2 regions of the Novipirellula sp. genome follow, and region 2 is predicted to be linked to the other one. Evidence: riboswitches for the same ligand, from Rfam matches in the RefSeq annotation. Region 2 holds a riboswitch; the other holds the start of a gene.
What was found. A riboswitch is a leader RNA that binds a small molecule or an ion and turns the genes downstream of it on or off. The one in region 2 is predicted to bind cyclic di-GMP.
Positions count from the first base shown of each region.

Region 1: another riboswitch for cyclic di-GMP. It lies ahead of ABX962_RS04855 (Flp family type IVb pilin); the one in region 2 lies ahead of ABX962_RS26080 (pilus assembly protein TadG-related protein).

Region 1 is NZ_JBFHFD010000034.1:17,671-24,849, reverse strand. It holds gene cpaB (Flp pilus assembly protein CpaB) at 17-1,114, opposite strand; gene ABX962_RS04860 (prepilin peptidase) at 1,442-1,999, opposite strand; gene ABX962_RS04855 (Flp family type IVb pilin) at 2,443-2,631, opposite strand; cyclic di-GMP riboswitch class I at 2,813-2,927, opposite strand; gene ABX962_RS04850 (Hpt domain-containing protein) at 3,299-3,667, shown strand; gene ABX962_RS04845 (hypothetical protein) at 3,744-4,625, opposite strand; gene ABX962_RS04840 (thioredoxin domain-containing protein) at 4,683-6,734, opposite strand; gene lptB (LPS export ABC transporter ATP-binding protein) at 6,782-7,179, opposite strand, start outside.
Region 2 is NZ_JBFHFD010000473.1:370-6,446, reverse strand. It holds gene ABX962_RS26090 (hypothetical protein) at 567-998, shown strand; gene ABX962_RS26085 (TadE/TadG family type IV pilus assembly protein) at 1,162-1,578, opposite strand; gene ABX962_RS26080 (pilus assembly protein TadG-related protein) at 1,612-2,772, opposite strand; cyclic di-GMP riboswitch class I at 2,799-2,874, opposite strand; gene ABX962_RS26075 (hypothetical protein) at 3,106-3,474, opposite strand; gene ABX962_RS26070 (cytidine deaminase) at 3,941-4,357, shown strand; partial or broken gene ABX962_RS26065 (efflux RND transporter periplasmic adaptor subunit) at 4,365-6,077, opposite strand, start outside.

The DNA.
Region 1 (7,179 bases), on a different contig from region 2:
TCTCGCTATCATAGTACTAGTAATCCGAAGCCGAACTGCCACGTTCGCCCTGAGGTTGAAAGAACGGACTGTCGGCTCCGTTAAGGTGGCTGTAGTCGCCGGGGCCACCGGCAGGAGCGTTCCCTTCGCTGTGAGACGAATCTTCCTGCATGCCCGCCTCTGCTTCCGTGGTCTCTTGCCCGCTGGTGTCGGTAGGACCGGTGTCGCTCATCACGACGGGAACTTCAGTCGGTGCGATCCAGTACTCAATCATGCGGCCTTCGACCATTTTGAGCATCTTGAATCCCTCTTTTCGTTTTTTCGGTGCTGCCGCCGCTGCAGTGGCGGCTGCGGCTGCGGGGGCCACCACGGGCGTCGCCACAGGTTGACGCATCTCTTCGCGGCGACGGTCCTGCGCGGTTTGGTAGTCGGCAAGCCATTTCAAGAATGAACTGGCAGCGGGACTTGGCCCCTCATCGGTTGCGGGCTCCTCGTAATCGCCTGGGTTGCCAAGACTTAAACGAATCTTTCCTAATTCGTTGGCATAGGTCCATGCATCGACGTCGTCGCTGCGAATGGACAACTGAATCGTGCGTGCCGTGGTCGGCTTTGCGTCCCCTTCGAGACGATCGGTATTACCATCAATCGCAAACACACGAACACCGGTCAAAACCGTCTTGGTCATGGTGCGAGGAATCAATTCGCTTTTGGTAAAGAACGCCATCACGTTCACGCGGTCACCGGGTTGAACCAAATTCGAGATGCTGTTCTCGGCGTCCGCTCGCATTGCCACCACGCTGTACCCCTTAGGTGCAGTCGCCGTGTTGGTGTCCATCAACTTGACCGGCATGACAGGTTCGCCCGCATAAAATTTCTGGCGTGCGAATTTGCCATCGAGCATGCCGAGGTCGCCCACGGATCCTTCGGGGATACGATCGGCGGGCCATGGCTCGAGCCGAATTTTGTCGCCCGTGATCTGCTCGCCAATATCGATCGCTTTGGCTGCGACGAAAATGTCGACGGTCGGTGCGGCTTCACTCGTCGTGCCGCGAGCCTGCATCCATTGGCTAATGCCAACCGCTGCAATGGTACCGCAAACGCAAGCTAGAAGCAGAATGAGTGATTTGTTTCGCATGGCTAATCAGACGTGCCTGAATAGGAGCTGCTGTTTGGCAGAACGGTTATACAAGGGTCGAATCCGGCTTAGTCCGTATGTTCCGACTCACATGGGTTTTCGGTTTTGCAAGAGCGATCGCTGCAACCGATACCAGGGGGCTATTACGACCACTAGATTTAGAAAAGTCAACGCAAACTACCTGAGTTCACACTTGGCAGTTTGTAACGTCGGTTTGGGAATTTTTTGAAAGAGGATGAGGGGACGAATCGGGGGAAAAACGGGTTTGGACACAAAAAAAGAAGGGAGCGCAATTTGCGCTCCCTCCCCATTGGCTAGCATTTTTTCTTAAACCAACAAACCGGCGATTGCAAAGTACGCGATCGAACCGATGGCCATTGGAATGCCGTAGGGCAACAGTTTCATGGTCGGTTTTCGCTCGCGAGCGATCTCGGCAAGTTTCGAAGGGTTACGCACCGTCTTCCATTCTTCGAGAATCTGACGAGCCATCGCATAATGTTTGAACCAGTTGCCACTTGCCATGATCATGAAGGCAGCCATCACGCCCCCCACAATCGCGGTGTAGGCGAAAGCCCACAGCGTGATCACGGTCCCGAGCCACGCGCCGACTCCGGCGAGCAGTTTAACGTCACCGGCGCCCATACCGCCAACATTGCGGAGCACGAGCAGCAACATCATGCCGACGAAGGTTCCTAGCAAGCTGTAGCCCAGCCCCGCGAAGCCGGCCGTGATCGTCCAGTAGCCCCAGCCGCTAATGATGAAGGGAAAGGTCAACCAGTTAGGCACCTTCAAAATGGCGCCGTCGATAACCGCAGCAACGACGAGCACGATCGTGACAAACCAGACGATCCAGTGGTCAACGACTGAGTGAAACAAAGTATCCATGAGTCTATCCCCGTAAAGTGTTTTATGAGTAAGCTTTTTCGGCCGCATGGAACGCGGGGTGATGGCCTGCTTCTGGCCTCACCCTCGGTTCGATTGCAAAGCAGTTGTTTCGTTAGCGAGGGCCAATCAACCAACTAAACATCGCGAACAGAAGCGTGACCAGACAACAAGAAAGCTGCCAGGCATACGCAGCCGCATCGGCGGGAATCAGTGGGTAGTTCATCGGTTATTAAGCCTCCCGAATGGGTCGGGGTAGCGAACGAAAAAAGTTGGATTGGGCGTAGACTTTAGGAGACGTGGCCCTTTGAAACGGTTACGAACGTGTTTCGCAACTCGCTGAGTTTCCACAAGCAGGAATCGACGCAGCCAGCACAGACCGCAAACATGCGATCTGTGCCGGACAATGCGACGAATAGATTTAGCCGAACGAGTTCGGCGATCGACTAGGATCCACCGCCACCGGAGATGGCCTTGCCGACGGCGTCGAACTTGGTGTTCGCAGCGGTTCCGATCGAACCGACCGAAACCAAACAAACGACGATGATCAAAGCCAACATAACGGCGTACTCAACCGCAGTTGGTCCGTCTTCTTCTTTCAGGAAGTTTACGATGCTGGTAGCGAAATTCTTCATGTCTCTCTCCTCGCGAGTGAGATGTGAATCATCGTTAACAGATGACTCACGACGATGCTTAAATACGAACACATTCGACGTGAATGCGTTCAACGTAAGGGCAGCCTCGTCTCCGACTTTCGTCTGACGTGCCTTGGTGCACCGAATGTCGAGAGAGCAAGCTCTCGAGCAATCGATTTTCCGTGGCAACCTGGCAATCCTGAAGCAGTACATTGGCTCGATAATCGATCCGCCGCACGACTCACGGACCCGTGGTTTTGCGCCCCGCCCTCTCGAACGGTTTGCCTTTGTCACGGAGCAAGGCCGACCAGATCTGATGACTTGCACACACATGCAAACCTTCATCCTGGCAGCGAACCAACTTTGATTCGCTCACTCTTTACACTTTGAAAGTACGATACGATTCGACCGAGTCAAAAAAGTCCGATCACCGAAGCCCTAACGATTGCATAAAACTGCCAAACAAACCGATCGTAACGAATATGCAGCCAACCACCCCCCGATTTGCGTTCTCGCGGGAAGCCCCCCAACCGCCTCCGCTGCAACCGACACGGTGCGGTGCGGCGGCGGCATCAATGGTAAGATGTACCGTGGCAATCGTTGGCGAGCGTCGTCGCGGCCGAGCCAAAGCGAACATCGAATCCACTCTTTGCGGAGATTCCCACCTATGGACGAATCACAATCACCGTCACACGATTGGCGGGCCCAACTAAGCGGACACGCCGGCGATCACAAAGAAACATTGATTGCGATCAGCGATGCGTTTCTTGAAGAGGTGCCGATGCTGATCGGCCGAATTCGCACGGCGACACAATCAGCCGACTCGCGAACCTTGCGAACCGCAGCCCATACGCTGAAGTCCTGTTTTCGCTACGTCGCCAGCGATGATGACGTCGCCGCCGCCGCCGAGGTCGAGCGAAACGCCGATTCTCCCGACCAGATCACGCCGCAACAGATCGATCATCTTGATCAATTGGCCAAAAAATGGTGCCAATGCGTGGCACAGCTGAAAGCGGAAACCGCCGACTCAATGTAGCCGACTCGATGTTGCAGCGGCCCCCCGCAACAAACCGTGACGGCTCGGCGAACGTGACTCAGCGAACGTGACTCGCCTAACGCGACTGAACCGCGTGGGCCGTGGCTAAGGTATTGGATTGAATATCCAAAAACAACTTAATCACCTCCGAAGCCGCCAGCAAGGTTGCCGACCAGACCGCCGAGGCAATCAAAATCGGGACGGCGGTAAGCAGCCCGGTCACCAATCCCATCATCCCCTCTTGGGTCATTCCGATCACGGGAACCACCAGCGTGTAAAGGATCGCCAAACCAAGAATCAGACAGGCTAATCCGAAATACAGCTTCCGGATCAGCTCTAACATCGGATACTTGCGTTCCTGAGGCAAATTCGATGGCGTCCCCCCGCTGCGGATCATCGGTTGCGATGCCGTGTACGGATTCACTGGCGGTGTCGCTGATCCGGATCCTGCAGCAGCGTCCTCGTCGGGTTCTGCGGACAATTCGTCGGCGGCAAACTCCGGTACTGCAGTCGTCCCGCTCGTCTGGGCTGCCTCTTTGCGTGTTTCGAATTTCGGAAGCGAACTGGCCGCCGGATTCTCGCCTGGTACGACAATGTTCGGCGGCGTGTCGGTGGACGACGATGGCGTTGTGGGAAGCCCGGCGATCGAGTCAGCCTTGTCGGTCACGATCGAAGGAGTGGGCGTTTTTTTCGCCGCCAAGCCACTGAAATCAGGCACATCCCCCTGCCAACGTGGCGGTAGTTGCTTATCCCCTTTGACTGCCGGAATCCCAGCGGGATCGTGTTCTGTTGAATCGGTTTTCGGCGTGGCGACTTTCGGCGTGGCGGTTTTCGGCGGTGCCATCACATCGCAAGCCGATTTGCACTTCGGACATTTTACTTGGCGTCCGATCGCGGCCGACTTAACGCGGAAACTTTGCCCGCACTTACAAACGACGGTGATGACTTCGGCACTCATAATGACCTGCGGGAAACGGGTATCGCATTGCTGTTTCTGCGCCCCCATTGTATCCCGTTACGAAGTCGTCTGCTGAAGCAGCACTCCGATTTCGTCACCGATCAGTGGTTGATCGCAGCTGAAATTCTGACATCGATAGAGTGTTGGCTTTCCATCGATCACTTCGCGAGCATGGTTCAGCGAGGCGACGGGGCCGGACTCCGGAGCCTGGCCAATCACCCATGACAACGTGGCATGTGGACGGTAGCGGCTAAGAAACCGTGTCCGCCAAGCGACCATCGTTTCCCGATCCGGGACTGCAAGCACCCATTGTTCGTGATCGTGTAACAAACGATCAAGCGACGACAATAATGCTCCACAAGCAGCCGCCTGGGTCTGCAAGAGAGGCCCCGCCAATTGCAGTGTCCGCACCGCTGCGTCGCGATAAGCATCCACGCCGGTCAATCGCGACAGCTTCAATAGAGCCATCGTCGCCGACGCATTCCCGCTAACCAAACTGCCGTCATGCCAATCTTTGGTGCGAGTGATCAACGCCTCGGCATCATCGGACGTGTAGAAAAAACCACCGACGTCGGGATCTTCAAAGTGAGTGATCATCGTCTCCGCTAACTGGCTGGCCCGGCCGACCCAGCGGGCTTGGCCCGTCGCTTCGAATAATGCCAAGAAGGCTTCGGCCGTGTATGCATAATCGTCCACATACGCAGCGAGATGGGCTTGGCCTTGTCGATACGCATGATACAAACGCCCCGTTTCGGACGTCATTTTGTCGAGCATGAAGGTTGCCGAATGTTCGGCGATTTCAATGTAATCGGGGCGATCTAGCACGCCTCCTGCGATCGCAAAAGCCCGAATCGCTAGGGCGTTCCAGCCGGCCAGAATCTTGTCATCGCGTCCGGGACGCACTCGCTTGCAACGCTGTTCACGCAATCGTTCGCGATCGACCGCCAACTCCGCAGCTAAACCTGGCATCGCCAATTCGCTCGCCCAATCCGCAATCGATTTTTGCAAACGGGGGATGTTCTTGCCTTCAAAATTCCCCAATTCGGTGATGTCGTAAATCTGACAGAACCGCCCGCCGCGTTCGCTTCCCAGCGCCGCGATCACTTCGTCCACCGTCCAAACGTAATACTTTCCTTCGACTCCTTCGCTATCAGCATCCTCGCTGCAGTGAAAACCTCCGCCGGGATCGCACATCTCGCGGGCAAGATAGTCAAGGATTTCCTTCGCCACGTCCGCATGCCGCTCGTGTCCGGTCACCTGAAACGCGCGAACGTAAACCGCAGCGAGGAGTGCGTTGTCGTACAACATTTTCTCGAAGTGCGGCACCAACCAATGGGCATCGACGCTGTAGCGAGCAAACCCGCCGCCAATGTGATCTCGAATTCCACCATCGGCCATCGCGTCGAGCGTTAACTCGGATGCGTTGATAAGTTCTTCTTCCCCGCTCGTTTGACCACGACACAGCAGCAGTTCAAGATCAGTGGCGTGTGGAAATTTCGGCGCCGGACCAAACCCGCCGCGTTCTCGATCGAGGACGTCCAGCAGATGATTCGTTGCATCACGGATCACCGCATCTTCGGGCAGAGATGCAGCGGGTTCGCTAACGCCGAGCGCCAATTGACCGAGCGACGATGTGATTTGAGCTGCATGAGCCTCGACTTCGCTGCGCCGGTTCTGCCAAGCATCTGCCAATGCATCAAGGATTTGAGAAAACCCCGGCATGCCCCGCTGAGCTGATGGAGGCCAATACGTACCGGCATAAAAGGGTTGTTTCTCGTGATTGAGAAACACACTCATCGGCCAACCGCCGCGGCCCGTCATCAGCTGCAGCGAGTTCATATAGATTTGATCGATGTCGGGTCGTTCTTCGCGATCGACTTTGATCGAAACAAAATACTTGTTCAAAAACTCGGCAATCGCGGCGTTCTCGAAACTCTCATGTTCCATCACGTGGCACCAATGGCATGCCGCGTACCCGACCGACAAGAACACAGGCAAATCCGATTGGCGTGCCTGCTCAAACGCTTCCTCACCCCAAGGATACCAATCCACCGGGTTGTTCTGGTGCTGAAGCAAGTAGGGACTTAACGAGGCGGAAAGACGATTCACGATTTAGTGCACCCTATGCTTGATGGGAGAAGCGTTGTCCGCGTTGCCTAAACGTCAGTCACCGAGCGAGAGGGTTTGCGAGTTCGTTCAGCGGACGGACGGAAATGGGGACGTGGCATGGGCGGATACTCCGGGTCATCGGCGGCTTGCCCGGCCATTGCAGCCCGCTGCAGTGGACTTTTCGCGGCCGCATCCAAATCGCCCAAGTATTCTTCACGAACCTTGGGGTGTTCCTTGACTTCGTCAGGACTTCCATCGATCAACACCTGACCTTGATAGATCACATAGCAGCGATCCACCGTGCCCAAAATTTCGCGTGCCGCGTGGTCGGTAATCAAGACACTGATCCCACTATCACGCAGCTGCTTGATCACACTTTGAATCGACTGGACGGTGACTGGGTCGATCCCCGCAAACGGTTCATCGAGCATCACGATCTTGGGAT
Region 2 (6,077 bases):
CTTTCTGTAGATAAGCCATAACCCTAAAAATCATGCCACATCAAACCTCGTCGGTTTGTTGGACCGAACGTCTTCGATATCGTCGACGTCCACATCACTATGCATCATGCAAGGGACCAGGACGACCGATTTTTGCGACACCCGATTATTAAATTGCGACAATCCGCGTCACAAAAAGGGGGACAGTCCGGTTTCTAACGTTTTCGGCTATCCCGGAATCCCCGAAAGTGACCCAGCAGAGATGCGATGTCCCGGACATTTACCGGGTACGAGAACGCAGCACACTCACCACGCAGCGGGCAGGGTGAGTCGTCGACTGCGGCCCCACTGCCCGAATCGGGTGCTCGTTCGCGGCATTCCAACTACCGAATTGCGACACTGTGAGTTCGCGTTCCCGAATCATCCCTAAGCTTAGGCCGCATCCAATGGGTCACTTGACTAGGAGGGGGTTACCATCACGCCGCGACCATCACTTCAGTGAACAAAGACGTTTTCAGGACGGAGATTAACGGATCTCGCGACACTGCGAGACCAATACCGTTATCGCGTGAAACCAGAAAGCAACCGTGAACGATCCACCGCAGGATTTGGCGGTGAGCGACATTGATGGGACCGCAACGACTTTGGGTGGAAAGTCGCTTGGCATCGATCTGTACTCGACGGCCACTTCGGATACGTCGCAAATTGAAGTCGAATCAATCGCCTGGGCTGGCGCCAGCGTGCATCGCAGCAAACTGGTTGACGTCGATGGCGACGGAAGACTCGATCTCGTGTTGAAATTTCGGTTACAAGACACTGATTTACCGACGCAATACACCGAGGCTTTACGGGCAGATCAAGAAAACAGCGTTCAGCAGCTTGAAATCGAACTAACCGGAAACACCCTCGATGGCACCGACTTTTCCTCTCTGGTAGGCAGTCACCGCGGAAACGACGGGCAAGAAATTGCGGGATTTACGTCGTTCGTTCTAGCAATTGAACGAGTGTTAATGAGCTAGCGGCACTCGAGAGAAGCTAGCTCTGGTGGTGCCGTCCGAGAGCTGGGAAAGTGACCCCAAACGGGCTCAATGTCCGTTCATCTGTCTTCGTCGTGCCGCTCGACGTCACCCAGCTCCGATCGCCGTTGCGTCTTGCCGATTTTCGGACCGAGCGCAGCCGACGCTATTCGAGTTTTTCCGATTTCATGGTCGTGGCTGCTCGCAGATAGTCATTGTAAATAAACGGAGGCATCCAGCTGACATCAGAAAACTTCACCGCGATGCTGACCGTGATTTCCTCGCGACTTCTCGCCTTCGAAGGATCAGGAGAGACGACAACATCATCCGCTCCGCTCTTCACGGAGCATCCCTTTAGATAGTCTTTGACAACCTTCTCGACGTTTGATTGCGTTGCACCATCGACCGCGGCGGCGCGAGCGCCTTCACGGCTTGCGTTGACCAAAATCTGTTGGACCATGATGGCACGTCCGAATTCGATAATGCCAAAAACCAACAGCAAGAATACCGGAACAACAAGCGCAAACTCGACAGCAGCAACTCCTGTCCGGCGGCGCCGCGTTGGTTGGGGGATTGGATTCACGATCAATTCCTGACTTAGTTTGGGCATTCAGTATTAGTTGACGATTCGCGGCGATGAAAAAACGCCCGCGCTCGACTGCAAGCCGTTCCCCTGGATCACCCCTTCGAGCGTCAGCGACGCCGGCTGAACGTTAATCACTTTTTCACCTCCGGTCAGTTTTACCGCCATGATTCGTACCGCAACGAACTTTACGATCTCGAACATGGCGTTATTGCCGTTGCCCCAAACACTACGATAGACCGGGATCACTCGCACTTCGCCAATGATGGATTCGAGATCATCTTTCATTGCTGCGCTTAAGCCTGGGTTTCCCGAAAGATACAGGGTCCCCAATTGATTTAATTCAAGTGAGCCTCCATGAAACTGAAGGTCTGCACGACTAAGCCCGTTACGAATCTGTTTTGAGATATAGGAAGTCGAATTGTTGGTGACACCGATGTTTATCGTCCCCAAATTCCCTGAGCTTCCGGTGTCATTAGGGAATAGTCTCAACTCGGGAATTCCATCCGCCTCGGCGGTGACCTGCCCGGTCTTGGGATCGTAACCCCAGACGTCGTCCTCCGCTTCGTGCGATTGATTCCAATAGTCTTCTTCGATCGTGATGGGAAGCACAGGAGCATTTTTACCAGAGGAAGGTATTTTGAATCCCCTGACATCGCGAACGAGGGCAGCCGTAGCTTCGGCATCCACCTCTTGCTCGCTGCGATTTAGAATCCGACCAAAGAATAGAGGAACGGCCCCATTTTGTGAGTTGGTTCGACGAATCCTTACTTTGACGGCATTGTATTTTGTAGGATCGTCGAATCTTAAGTCTGTTTGCCCCGAACCAAATTCGTAATGACCAATACTCACGTCGACGCTCGGCGCCACCGACGCGACTTGTCCAAGCACGGGATTTGCCGAGGTAAATTCCGAAGCAACGCTACGAGCACGTGTCGTTATTTCATTGATGTCTTGTGAGCTGGCAAACTCGACGACGGCAGCGTGAGCGGTGGCATCCGCCGTCCGCTGTGTTTCCGTTCTTGCGAGAGCTAAATAACCAATGTCGATGGCGAATGCCACCATTCCAAACAAGATCACAATTAAGACGGCCGCCAAGACCGCAATGGCTCCTTTGCGGTGTTGGCGGTTGCTTATTCTTTGAGGTGGTTCTCGTAATTCCGTTGGCGAGTCAATCATTGATGCAGACATCATATTACCGTGGAATGCTCGTCTTCACTGTTGGCGGCCTGGCGACCTCACATGAGGCCCATAGCTTTGCGTACCAATCTCACGACTGGGTTGCCTTTGTCGATGCAATGACGTGTTAGGATAGTTTCGCTATTAAAGAGATAGCTTTACAATCCCCCCGGTGGTTGAGTTATCCTGCGTTGAAACAGCGTGATTCAGATGAAGCTGCGTGCAAAATCAGCAGACTCAGCAAAATCAGAACACGCACTTGCCGATAGACAAGCGTAGAAAGTAGGACCAGCTTCGCTAAACTGGCGACTTGCACAACCGCCATGACCCGCGACGCATTGATCGGCTTTAAGGGTGGTCCACTTCATCACAAATTTGGACCGTGGCCAATCGTGCTTCCAATACCACCAGCTTCTTTCGCAGCGACTCGACTTCCGCTTGGACTTGCACGCGCCGATCGTGGACGGTTTGGGATTCTTCAGCGCTGACGATTCCGTCGGCCTGCAGTCCGAGAAGCCGTCGGTATTCTCCCCGCCGCATCGACTCGATCTGCTTCGCCGTCTGCCACTGCGTTCGCATGCTTTCGGTTGGCGTTTGCCGCTTCGCCACCACGTCACTCACACGAGAACCGCGCACCGGGGGATCTTGGGCGACAAGAATCATCGCCGCGAATAATCCCCCCAGCAGAACGACCACAGGCAGAATGATCGATTTCATCACGGGTCTCCTTCGGCTTGCGAAATGCCGCGAGTTTGATTTACCGGTTGCTTCGACTACGAACGAAGGAGCGTTTTCTTAGGCAAAACCCTTTAAAGTGACGTGAAATCGCAACGCGATGGGGATTCGAATTGGCAATAGCCACTGGCTGGATCGACATCGTGTTCACCGCCGACCGAAAGCGTTCCCCTACGACGTACGCGTTTTTGGGCGAGGCGGTCAGCCGGCATGCTGGGAAGGGCAGCGAACCTGTTCCTAGGCCGGTTGCCCAAGTTGCGATACGAATGGGGTGCTTTGCTTGCTTTACACCCTACAACCGTCTAAAACAGTAGCAGAGTCCAAGGGTTCCAACTTGACCTCGAAGTCAAGCAAAAAGCGACACGATTCTCATCTTCTCCTTGGTCACTCGACCGACATTGCTGCTTTTCACGATTAGACACTCTTCACGATTAAACCGAGCACAACGATGGTGGATCTAAAAACCAAAGAGATTGACCGACTGATTTTGTCCGCCACCACCGCGCGTGATCAGGCGTATGCTCCCCACAGTCACTTTTACGTGGGCGCGGCATTGTTAATGAACGATGGCACCGTTGTGATCGGATGCAATGTCGAGAACGCGAGCTATTCGATGTGTTTGTGTGCCGAACGCGTCGCCGCATCTGCGGCAATCGCAGCGGGATATCGCGAGTGGCGCGCGATTGCGATCGCCAGCGTCGGCGGCGTGGCTCCGTGTGGTGCTTGTCGCCAATTTTTGGCCGAGTTCGGATTAAATCTGCCCGTCATCACGACCGATGTGATCGACGGAAGTTATAAGGTCCGAAACCTCAAACATCTGTTCCCCGAAGCGTTTGATGGATCGAGTTTGCCGCATCACGCTTAATGCGTGGCTATTGCGAACGGCCGAGTCGGCGGAAATCGGTTGCGATGGCGTCGTAGACGCGTGCCAGTACGGGACGATTGTCTCGAATCGTCATACTGCCCAACTGACCGGATCGAACCTCCGCACTTGTGATCGGATCCAACTTGGTGATGCTTTCCAAATAAGGTTGCGTCAATCGCATCTCGCCCGATCCATCCATCGCCGGTTCGACTGCCAAGGGTCCGCCGACACTGCCCGCCAGCGCCGGATGCATCAGCGTGCGGTAGGCGCGTGGACGCAGCGATGCAGGTTTCGCTTCAATGGTCAAACCACCCCGCAAACGTACTCGCGACAACGATTCGCTGCGGCTTGCTAATTGGTACGCATCGACGTCTTGTTCGGGAACGACGGCGAGGAGTTCTTTTTCTTGAGGATCTGAAACACGTAGCAACTCCTGCCCTGCGGATACAAAACGTCCGGGCAACGATTCGACATGGTTACCAACGATGTAACCTGAGCGGCTTGCAATTACGGTCAACTGAGCAATCTGTTCGTCCATCTCGGCAATCTGGCGTCGCAATGCATTGGCGTTTTCCAAGTACGCAGCGGCCTTGGACAATTCCCCTTGCCGCCGAAATTGGATCACTTGCAGTTCAGCGATTTCAAGGTCGTCGGCCTTCTTTTCGCGGCGGATCCTCAGTTCAGGATCCTTCAACCGCATCAACAACACGCCCTGTTCGACGTGTTGGCCGCGGTGCACAAACAACGATTCGACAAAAGCGTCACTTGGCGATCGGGCGATCTGTTCGTCTTGGAATCGAACCACCACAGGAACTCGTCGATCAAACGGCGAAGAGACCGTACCAAGTTGCTGAAACAGCGCGACCAGCAAACTGGCGTAAAACAACATTCGCCGACGATAAAAATTTAGTCCAAACCGTTCGCCCGGCTCGAGCATCCAAATCTTCCACACCCAACGAGTTGCCGGGATCAAAAACCACATCAACACGCCTGCGACGGCCAGCAAGATTCCCAGACCGCGTGCCCACATCGCGACGCCCAACACAAGTCCGCCCATCCAAAAAACTTGGAAAACGACACTACAGGCCGCGTGGATCGATGCAAACCAGACTCGCCATCCCGACAACAATTGACGAGTTTGAGGGATGCCAAAAAACAGCCACTGTAGCGCTGCGCCCAATTGCCGCCGCCCATGCATCCGAAGATTGGGAATTTCGGTCAAATCCGACAACACGTAGTAACCGTCAAGTCGCAGCAGCGGATTGGCGTTGACCAACAGCGTCGCGGGACCGGAGATCAAAAAGAATTGGGCGGTGATATGTTTTGCGTAGCCTTCGGGTAGAAACCACCAAGCCCACGCCGCAACCGCGGCGACCGCCAGTTCGAAGTAGACTCCGCCCAATGCGATTTGAACTCGATTGAATCGGCGACGCAGCTTCCATGCGTCCGTGACATCCACATACGCCAGCGGTGCGAGCAGAAAGAACATGATGCCGACCTGCCCCACGCGCACGCCGTGATGTTTGGCCGCGACCGCATGCCCCGCTTCGTGGATTAGCTTTGCGACAATCCAAATCAAAAACAACACGGGCCATAGCCCCGGATCAAACATCCGCCGCAATTCGGCCGCAAATGCATCGGAGTGTCCATAGACCACACAGAGACCGCTGAAAACAAGCAACATCCAAACCGAAATCCCAATCGGTTCAAACGCAAATCC